Regions from separate parts of the Xenorhabdus bakwenae genome, predicted to be linked through region 3. Evidence: predicted binding sites of a transcription regulator. Region 3 holds the regulator's gene; each other region holds the start of a gene.
The links. Region 3 encodes CRP, which controls carbon source genes, mostly activating them, when cyclic AMP is high. Its sites were predicted from a motif close to ATGTGANNNNNNTCACAT; they were not measured.

Region 1: the regulator CRP is predicted to act here: its motif matches at 1,780-1,797, upstream of PXH59_RS08475 (CidA/LrgA family protein).
Region 2: the regulator CRP is predicted to act here: its motif matches at 1,953-1,970, upstream of focA (formate transporter FocA).

What each region holds. Positions count from the first base shown of each region.
Region 1 is NZ_CP119194.1:1,616,295-1,619,511, reverse strand. It holds gene cdd (cytidine deaminase) at 1-347, opposite strand, end outside; gene PXH59_RS08480 (CidB/LrgB family autolysis modulator) at 540-1,235, opposite strand; gene PXH59_RS08475 (CidA/LrgA family protein) at 1,229-1,726, opposite strand; gene metG (methionine--tRNA ligase) at 1,875-3,217, opposite strand, start outside.
Region 2 is NZ_CP119194.1:1,521,683-1,524,899, reverse strand. It holds gene pflB (formate C-acetyltransferase) at 1-972, opposite strand, end outside; gene focA (formate transporter FocA) at 1,027-1,884, opposite strand; gene ycaO (30S ribosomal protein S12 methylthiotransferase accessory factor YcaO) at 2,300-3,217, opposite strand, start outside.
Region 3 is NZ_CP119194.1:3,244,645-3,247,861, reverse strand. It holds gene PXH59_RS16225 (YheU family protein) at 160-378, shown strand; gene PXH59_RS16220 (phosphoribulokinase) at 445-1,314, shown strand; gene crp (cAMP-activated global transcriptional regulator CRP) at 1,737-2,369, shown strand; gene PXH59_RS16210 (aspartate aminotransferase family protein) at 2,431-3,217, opposite strand, start outside.

The sequences.
Region 1 (3,217 bases), 1.6 Mb from region 3:
TCACCACGCAACCAGGCGTGCGTGATGGCGGATTGTTCTGCATGGATAGTTTGCTGTAATGGAACCCCAGCGAATTCCATATTGGCACCGAAATAGAGATTGCCACTTTCTCCCCGGACAATTGCGCCAACATAAAAATGGGAAATAGGCGCACGGGAATAGGCTGCGGCAAGTGGTAATAAGGCTAATGCCAGCGCCTGATCGTCTGATCCGCAGAGCTGTTTAATTGACGCCGCTTGCTCTGCGGTCAGCATGGCGGGAAAATCGTCATTGCCAATATAAGGTAAGAGGGCTTTTTGCAGTTCAGGTGTGATTTTTGCCCAGATAGCGTGAAAACGAACTTGCATAGAATGATCTCCAAATTAATTGAAGGTCATTCTAGGACGTCTGTTCAGGTTTGCAATGTGATAAATAGCATATAATTAATGAAATTCGTGTAAACAAGATATCATTTTATTAACCTATATCAAATTTTTGCTATTTTGTTGGATTTGTTTACTTTCTTGCTACGATTTTGTAACCCGTAACCCAAAAAATGATTAGCCAAACAGATGCAGCAATACGGGAAATAGAAAAGGGGCAATCAGTGAGGTAATAATGCCGCAGGTCATTAAGGCCAGTGAGCTGTATGCCCCTTCAATATAATCCATTTCTGCACAGCGAGCCGTTCCCACCGCATGAGATGCTGTACCCATTGCCAACCCTCGTGCCGACGGGGTTTTTATTTTCAGGGCGTTAAATAGATTGTGACCAAAGATAGCCCCCAAAATCCCTACCATAATGACACAAGCTGCACTAATGGCGGGAATACCGCCAATGGAATCGGCTACAGCCATAGCGATTGGGGTCGTCACGGATTTGGGGAGCACAGAGGCCGCAATTTGCGGTGTAGCCCCTGCCCATAATGCGATGGCAGTCCCCGTAACCATGGCGACAATGCTGCCGACAAAACAGATACTAATAATAGATTTCCACTGGGCACGGATTTGATGTAGCTGTTCATACAGCGGAAAAGCCAGTGCAACAACGGCAGGTTGCAGCACATCGTTCAGTATCCGGCTGCCGGCAAAATAGTGTTTGTAAGGAGTATGCGTCAGCAACAGCAGAGGAATGATAACGGCCATTGAGATCAGTAACGGATTAAATATCGGCAGTTTGAGTCGTACTGACAGTTTTTTAGCGCCGTAAAATACAATCAGAGTTAATGGTAGTGACCACCAGATATGGCTTAACATTTTTCTTTCTCTTCCGGTTCTTGTGATAACGGTTGTGATGGATTTGTGGGGGTTGAGATGGGTTCTTGCTGCTTAGTACCAGTCTGGCTAGTCTCCATTTGCCGAGCACTGATAATGACACGTTCACGATGAATATAGTGGGAACTATAAGCAACAACGACCATAACAATCACTGTGCTAACGATACAAGAAAGGAGAATAGGGAGCATTTGTTGGCTAAGTTGTGGGTAATAATCCATGATCCCCACCCCGATGGGCAAAAAGAGCAGTGTCATGTGTTTCATCAACAGGCTACAGCCTGGTTTTACCCAATGTGAGGGAATAATTTGGGATGCGAGTAAGCCAAACAAGAGAAGTAAGCCAATAATACTGCCGGGGAGAGAGAAAGGAAGTTGTGCCGAAATGATATTCCCCACGATCAGGCACAAATAAAGCAACGCGAATGCGCGCAGGTATTGCCAACCTGTTATCAGCACATTTTGGAAAGACATAATCAATAATTCCTCAATATAACGAGGTTTTTATCATACGACTAACATTATAAATGTGCCATACATCACATTAAAAAGCGGGTCTTTTTTGGAACCCGCTTTGTTATCTAATTGATAATTAATGATATTTATTAAAAATATGCCACTATCATTTAACCTGCATACCGGGTTGGGCACCGCTGTCTGGGCTTAACAGGAAAATGTCTTTTCCACCAGGACCTGCTGCCATCACCATACCTTCTGAAATACCGAAGCGCATCTTGCGTGGAGCAAGGTTGGCAACCATCACTGTCAGACGGTTTTCCAGCGCCTTGGGATCAGGATAGGCTGAACGAATACCAGAGAAGACTTGGCGAGTTTCACCACCGAGATCAAGTGTGAGTTTCAGTAACTTATCTGAACCTTCGACAAAATCAGCCTGTTTGATCAGGGCGATCCGCAGGTCAACCTTGGCAAAGTCATCAAATGCAATGGTGTCCTGAATGGGATCATCTGCCAGCGGGCCTGTTACAGTTTGTTGTGGCTCGATGCTCTCTTTTGAATCAGCAACTATGGCTTCAATTTTCGCCATTTCGATGCGGTTGAACAGCGCCTTGAATGGTGAAACATCATGGTTCAACAAAGGTTGCTGGATGCCATCCCAAGTCAGTTCAGTATTCAGGAAGGCTTCTGCCCGTGTGGCCAAAGCCGGGAGTACAGGTTTCAGGTAAGTCATCAGCACGCGGAACAGGTTAATTCCCATTGAACAGATTGCTTGCAGATCAGCATCACGGCCTTCTTGTTTCGCCACAATCCACGGGGCTTGTTCATCAACATAGCGGTTAGCCAGATCGGCCAGTGCCATCATTTCACGGATCGCCTTGCCGAATTCACGATTGGTAAAATCGTCTGCAATGCCCTGTGCAGCATCGACGAATTTCTGGTATAGCGCAGGATCAGCGAGTTGCTCCGCCAGTTTGCCGCCAAAGCGCTTGTTGATAAAGCCCGCATTGCGTGAAGCAAGGTTAACCACTTTGTTAACGACATCGCTGTTTACACGCTGAACAAAATCTTCCAGATTCAGATCAATATCGTCAATGCGGGAAGAGAGTTTTGCCGCGTAATAATAGCGCAGGCAGTCTGCATCCAGGTGTTTCAGATAAGTACTGGCCTTGATGAAGGTGCCACGGGACTTGGACATCTTAGTGCCGTTAACCGTGATATAACCGTGGACAAACAGGTTGGTTGGCTTACGGTAGTTACAGCCTTCCAACATGGCTGGCCAGAACAGACTGTGGAAATAAACGATGTCTTTGCCAATAAAATGGTAGAGATCGGTTTTGGAATCTTTTGCCCAGAACTCATCGAAATTCAGGTCATCACGTTTATCACACAGATTCTGGAACGAACCCATATAACCAATTGGGGCATCCAGCCAGACATAGAAATATTTACCGGGCTGATCGGGGATCTCAAAACCAAAATAAGGTGAATCACGGGTAATATCCCATT
Region 2 (3,217 bases), 1.7 Mb from region 3:
ATATTCTGGAGTACGCAGGAAACGCACCATACGCAGTTTCATGACCAAATGGTCGATCAGTTCTTGGGCTTGTTGTTCAGTCAACTTACCTGCCTGAATATCACGTTCGATGTAGATATCCAGGAAGGTGGAAACACGACCAAAGGACATTGCAGCCCCGTTTTGGGATTTAACGGCTGCCAGATAGGCGAAATAAGTCCATTGCACGGCTTGTTGGGCATTGGTAGCGGGATTGGCAATATCATAGCCATATTTCGCTGCCATCTCTTTGATTTGGCCAAGTGCGCGATGTTGTTCAACCAGTTCTTCGCGCAGACGAATGGTTGCTTCCAAATCCTCGCCATTTTCCAGTTTTTCCTGTAGGGAAGTGAATTGGGCAAATTTCTCATCACGCAGAAAGTCGATACCATACAACGCAACGCGACGGTAATCACCGATGATGCGCCCACGGCCATAGGCATCAGGCAAGCCAGTCAATACACCAGATTTACGGCATTTCAGGATATCAGGGGTGTAGACATCAAATACCCCCTGATTATGAGTCTTACGATACTCAGTGAAAATTTGTTTCAGTGTTGGGTCCAGTTCACGGTTGTAGGCTTTACAAGAACTTTCAACCATTTTAATGCCACCAAATGGAATAATGGCACGTTTCAGGGGCGCTTCGGTTTGCAGACCAACGATTTGCTCCAGATCTTTTTCAATATAGCCCGCATCATGAGAGGTAATTGTAGACGCAATGTCAGTATCAAAGTCTAGCGGCGCATGGGTGAGGTTTTCGATTTTGATACCTTCCATGACTTTTTCCCACAAAGCTTTTGTCGCTTCTGTGGCACCCGCAAGGAATGATTCATTACCTTCATACGGGGTATAGTTTTTCTGAATGAAATCACGGACGTTGACTTCATTCTGCCAGCTACCCTCGTTAAAGCCTTGCCATGCTACTGAGAATTTTTCGTTTAACTCGGACATGATACTTCTACCTTTTAACAGTGGAATTTTTAAGAAATCTGACTTGGAGGCGAATTAATGATTTTTGCCGCCACGTAAATAAATCAACCAATAGGTCAACCCAACCAATACCGCCCCACCAATAATGTTACCTATCGTGACAGGGATCAGGTTATCGGTAATAAAGCTTGAAACATTAAGTTGTGGAAATCGTTCAGGACTTGTCCCTGTTTTCAGCCAAAATTCATCGGGGGCGAAGTTTTTGATAATGATCCCGAACGGAATTAAAAACATGTTAGCGATACTGTGCTCAAAACCGCTGGCGACAAACATACCGATTGGCAGGATCAACGCGAATAACTTATCGATCAGACTGCGTCCGGCATAGCTCATCCAGACAGCAAGACATACCATCAGATTAGCTAAAATACCCAGACATACAGCCTCAATAAAGGAGTGATGCATTTTATGATCTGCTGTTTGTAATACATTTAGCCCCCAAGTACCATTGGCGACAGTATATTGGCCGGAATACCAGACCAAAGCGACGAAAAACAGGGCGCCAATTAAATTACCGATGTAGACGTTAATCCAGTTTTTGAACATTTGAGACCAGGTAATACGTCCTGTTGCTTTTGAAATGATCGTCAACACAGTGGAAGTGAAGAGATCGACGCCACATATCACCACTAACATCAAACCAAGGGAAAAACAGATCCCACCCGTTAATTTAGCTACCCCATAGGGAATGGAAGAGGTTCCTGTTGTTGCTGTAATATAAAAAACAAAAGCGATGGAAATAAATGCACCTGCCATGATTGCCGATAAATAAGTCACTGCGGGATGTTTATTGACTTTATATACACCAATATCATCAGCGATTTGTGCCATTACAGCAGGTGAAAATAAATTGAAAGGGTTGTCAGTTTTCATCCTAACACTCTCTTTATCCTTAATTAATCATAGCACGCGTTGATAGTAACAAACGGGGATTGACCTGAATTTGATATGGATCATATTAGACCGAAAGTCTGATGAGATATGACAGCCTAAAAGTGGTGATATAAGATTAATGATATGATTTTTAAAGGAAAATATTTTTTAAAATTTATAAAAATATTTTATATAAGCAGTTTTGGCCTGTTAGATATTAAAAGTAAAATAACAGGTTAAATTGTCATTTATTTGTTATTTAAAAATAAATTGTATTTTACTTTTTATGGTCATATACCCATCCAACTTCAAGATGCGTGTTATATTTCCCCGTGCAGCGGGGAAATATAAGGCCTCGCGTCGTCTTGCGGATTGCAACTTGAAGTTTATCGCGTATAAGCGCTCATGCGATGGGTTATTTATTCGCCCAAAATTCACGTTTGGCTTTTTGCAACTTCTCATAAGCATCTAATAATGCCTGATGGGCAGCCAATGCTTTTAATTCTAAATCAATAGTCCACAGACCATAGAAGCTGTTTTCTCCGGCAATGGCAGCAGAGGCAGTATCAACAGTACCCTGACCGTACATTTTTACAAATGCCTGATAATATTGATCTGGTTGGCGATCTTCTTCTTGGGTTAACAGTAACAACGTTTGCAGGCAGCGATAATAGTTAGCTCGTTCAGTGGTGAAAACAGAAGCATTGAAATCCTGTGTCCACTCAACCCAAATCAAAGCTTGCTCCAAATCTTTACCAGCCAGTGCCAGCATAGATTTCAATTCGCCGATACGCAGGTTGCTCCAACCGTTATCTTTACCCACTGCAATGCCCAATAACTCACGGACACGGGTAAAGTCATCCAAGCCTTCATCATCTAACTGTTCGAGGAGAGCCAGATATTCTTCTGGCTGCCATTGACTCTCCGGCAATGCCAGAATGGTGTCGCGCAGATGGCTCCCCATAGTGTTATTGGCAATGTGCAGATCTTCCACCGGATAAATATCTGACATACCAGGCACCAGAATGCGGCAGGCATAAACGTCAAGGTGTTCATAATCAGCAATATAAACTTCAGCATCCAGTTTATTGAAGATCTCCATCAGGGTGTCGAACTCTTCTTCTGTTGCTCCGCTGAAATTCCAGTCAACAAACGCATAGTCAGCATCTTGCTTGAATAGATCCCAACTAATTACACCGCTTGAATCAATAAAATGCGTTTCCAGATTAGTATGTTCAGACACTTCCTCATTATCAAAGCTTGGTGGGGTGAAGACATCCAGATCTTTCAGGCTCCTGCCTTGCAACAGTTCTGTGACGGTACGCTCCAGTGC
Region 3 (3,217 bases):
AGGTGGTTGACATTTCTTTTCAAGAAAATAACAGTATGTTATTTCACATACAAGATAACTAATCATGAAATCAATTCATTATGAATCCCGGCCTACAACTCCATTAGCACTGGCTAAGTTCCCCAATGATGAATTACCGTATTTTCAGGAGCAATCACAATGATTATCCCGTGGCAACAATTGGAAGCCGATACACTCCACAACTTAATTGAAAACTTTGTCTTGCGGGAAGGTACTGATTACGGCGAACAGGAAAAAACGCTCGAACAAAAAGTGCAAGATGTCAAACGTCAACTTGAGCGAGGTGAAGTTCTGCTGGTATGGTCTGAACTACATGGAACCGTTAATATCTTGTCTAAAGCGATGTTCCGCCCGTAAAGCTCGGTTTGTTTTATTCATTCTAATTGACTGATTCGCCAATTTTATTGATTAAGGAGTCTGTTCATGTCTGCCAAACACCCCGTTATCGCAATCACTGGTTCCAGTGGCGCAGGAACAACCACGACCAGTGTCGCTTTTCGCAAGATTTTCCAACAATTTGACGTAACAGCCGCACTGATAGAAGGGGATAGTTTCCATCGTTATACTCGTCCTGAAATGGATGCCGAGATACGGAAAGCAAGAGAACAAGGCAGACATATCAGCTACTTTGGGCCAAAAGCTAACGATTTCGGTATGCTGGAAAAGACATTCCTTGAGTACGGAGAAACGGGCAATGGCCGCTGCCGAAAATATCTCCATACCTATGATGAGGCCGTCCCCTATAACCAATTACCCGGTACTTTCACACCGTGGGAACCTCTGCCATCAAATACGGACGTCCTATTTTATGAAGGACTGCACGGTGGTGTTGTCACGCCACAACACAATGTCGCCAGTCATGTTGATCTGTTGATTGGCGTTGTGCCTATCGTCAACTTAGAATGGATACAAAAACTCATCCGTGATACCGGTGAGCGTGGGCATTCCAGAGAAGCTGTCATGGATTCCGTTGTCCGCTCAATGGATGACTATATCCGCTACATCACTCCTCAGTTTTCACGTACCCACATCAATTTCCAACGTGTCCCTACTGTTGATACCTCTAACCCCTTCTCTGCCAAAGCGATCCCCTCGCTGGACGAAAGTTTTATCGTGATCCGCTTCCGTGGTCTCACTCAAATTGATTTTCCTTATTTACTCGCTATGCTTCAGGGTTCATTTATTTCCAGCCTAAATACTATCGTCGTTCCGGGTGGAAAAATGGGGCTGGCAATGGAATTAATTATGGCACCGCTTGTTAAACAATTACTGGAAGGCAAAAAAATCTCGTAATTTAATCCCCATTTAATTTTTAATAAGGCAGGTAACAAAAAATAATGTTACCTGTTTTATTAAAATAAATAGGCCATTTTTGGTAACATAATTTTTTCCCTTTTATAAATGTAAAATCAATAAAACCAACTCTTCTGCCTGATTTCTGATAATCTGGCAGTCAGTTTAATAGGCTGAAGCGATACAGGAGAAGACAGAAACGCTTTCCTGTGTTACAAACAAGGTTACAAGTAGGGACTGACAAGGTATATGGTTAAGACAATATACCTAAATTTTGACATCTTTATAATCCATATAAAATTCCCGCTTGTCAGTTTTTCAGCAGGTTAATTGTTAACCTATTGATTTTATCAAGCCAGCCTGAAGAGGAACTACCGTTTCTCACATCATAAAGGCAGAAATAACAACAGAGGATAAAGCGAATGGTTCTCGGCAAGCCACAAACAGACCCAACTCTTGAATGGTTTTTGTCACACTGCCATATTCACAAATATCCATCCAAGAGCACGCTTATTCATCAAGGCGAGAAAGCAGAAACGCTTTACTATATTGTTAAAGGTTCAGTTGCTGTTCTAATAAAAGATGAAGAAGGTAAGGAGATGATTCTCTCTTATTTAAATCAGGGAGATTTCATTGGTGAACTTGGATTGTTTGAAGAGGGGCAAGAACGTACTGCATGGGTGCGAGCCAAAAGTGCCTGTGAAGTGGCTGAAATTTCCTATAAGAAATTTCGCCAGTTAATTCAGGTCAATCCTGATATTCTGATGCGTTTATCTGCCCAGATGGCAAGTCGCCTACAAACCACTTCCGAAAAAGTAGGTAACTTAGCCTTTCTGGACGTTACAGGCCGTATCGCCCAGACATTGCTCAATCTGGCCAAACAGCCTGATGCAATGACTCACCCTGATGGTATGCAAATCAAAATCACACGTCAGGAAATCGGGCAGATTGTGGGTTGTTCCCGTGAAACGGTTGGCCGTATCCTGAAAATGCTGGAAGATCAAAACCTGATCTCTGCACATGGCAAAACCATCGTCGTTTATGGGACACGTTAATTCCCGATAAACCAGAAACTCAGCCAGTGCAGCCCGTTACTTCGCACTGGCTTTTTTACTTTTATTTGTTTAACCAGCGGGATACCGCCATTTCCAGCCGCATCATGCCGTCTGTAATTTCGTCCTCAGGAATGATCAATGATGGGGTAAAGCGCAAGATGCTGTCTCCTGCACTTAATAACATCAATCCCGATTCCGCCGCTTGCTGCACTATCTCTCTGGCCTTGCCCTGATATTCAGCTTTCAATACGGCGCCAATAAGCAAGCCTTTTCCACGAACTTCATGGAAAATACCATATTTTTGGTTCAGTTTTTCCAGAGCATGAATGAGCCTATCGTGCCGTTTTTCCACGCCCATCATCACTTCTGGCGTATTGATGATATCCAGTACGACACAACCGATACTACAAGCCAGTGGATTTCCACCATAAGTCGTTCCATGCGCACCCGTTTCCATTGCTGCCGCTATTGTATCTGTCGTTAACATTGCACTGATGGGAAAACCGCCCCCCAGCGCTTTTGCTGTCGTCAGGATATCCGGCTGTACGCCATAATGCTGGTAAGCATATAATTTACCCGTGCGCCCTATTCCACTCTGGACTTCATCAAAGACCAACAAGACCTGATGTTTATCACACAATTCCCGCACGCCATGCAGAAACTCTATCGTCGCAGGAGTCACTCCCCCTTCTCCTTGAATTGGCTCCAAAACAACAGCGCAAGTGTGATCATTGATTTCCGCCCTGACGGCATCCAAATCGTTAAAAGGTACGTGAACAATATCAGCAGGTTTAGGTCCGAACCCGTCGGCATATTTTGGCTGCCCTCCTACCGAAACAGTGAAAAAG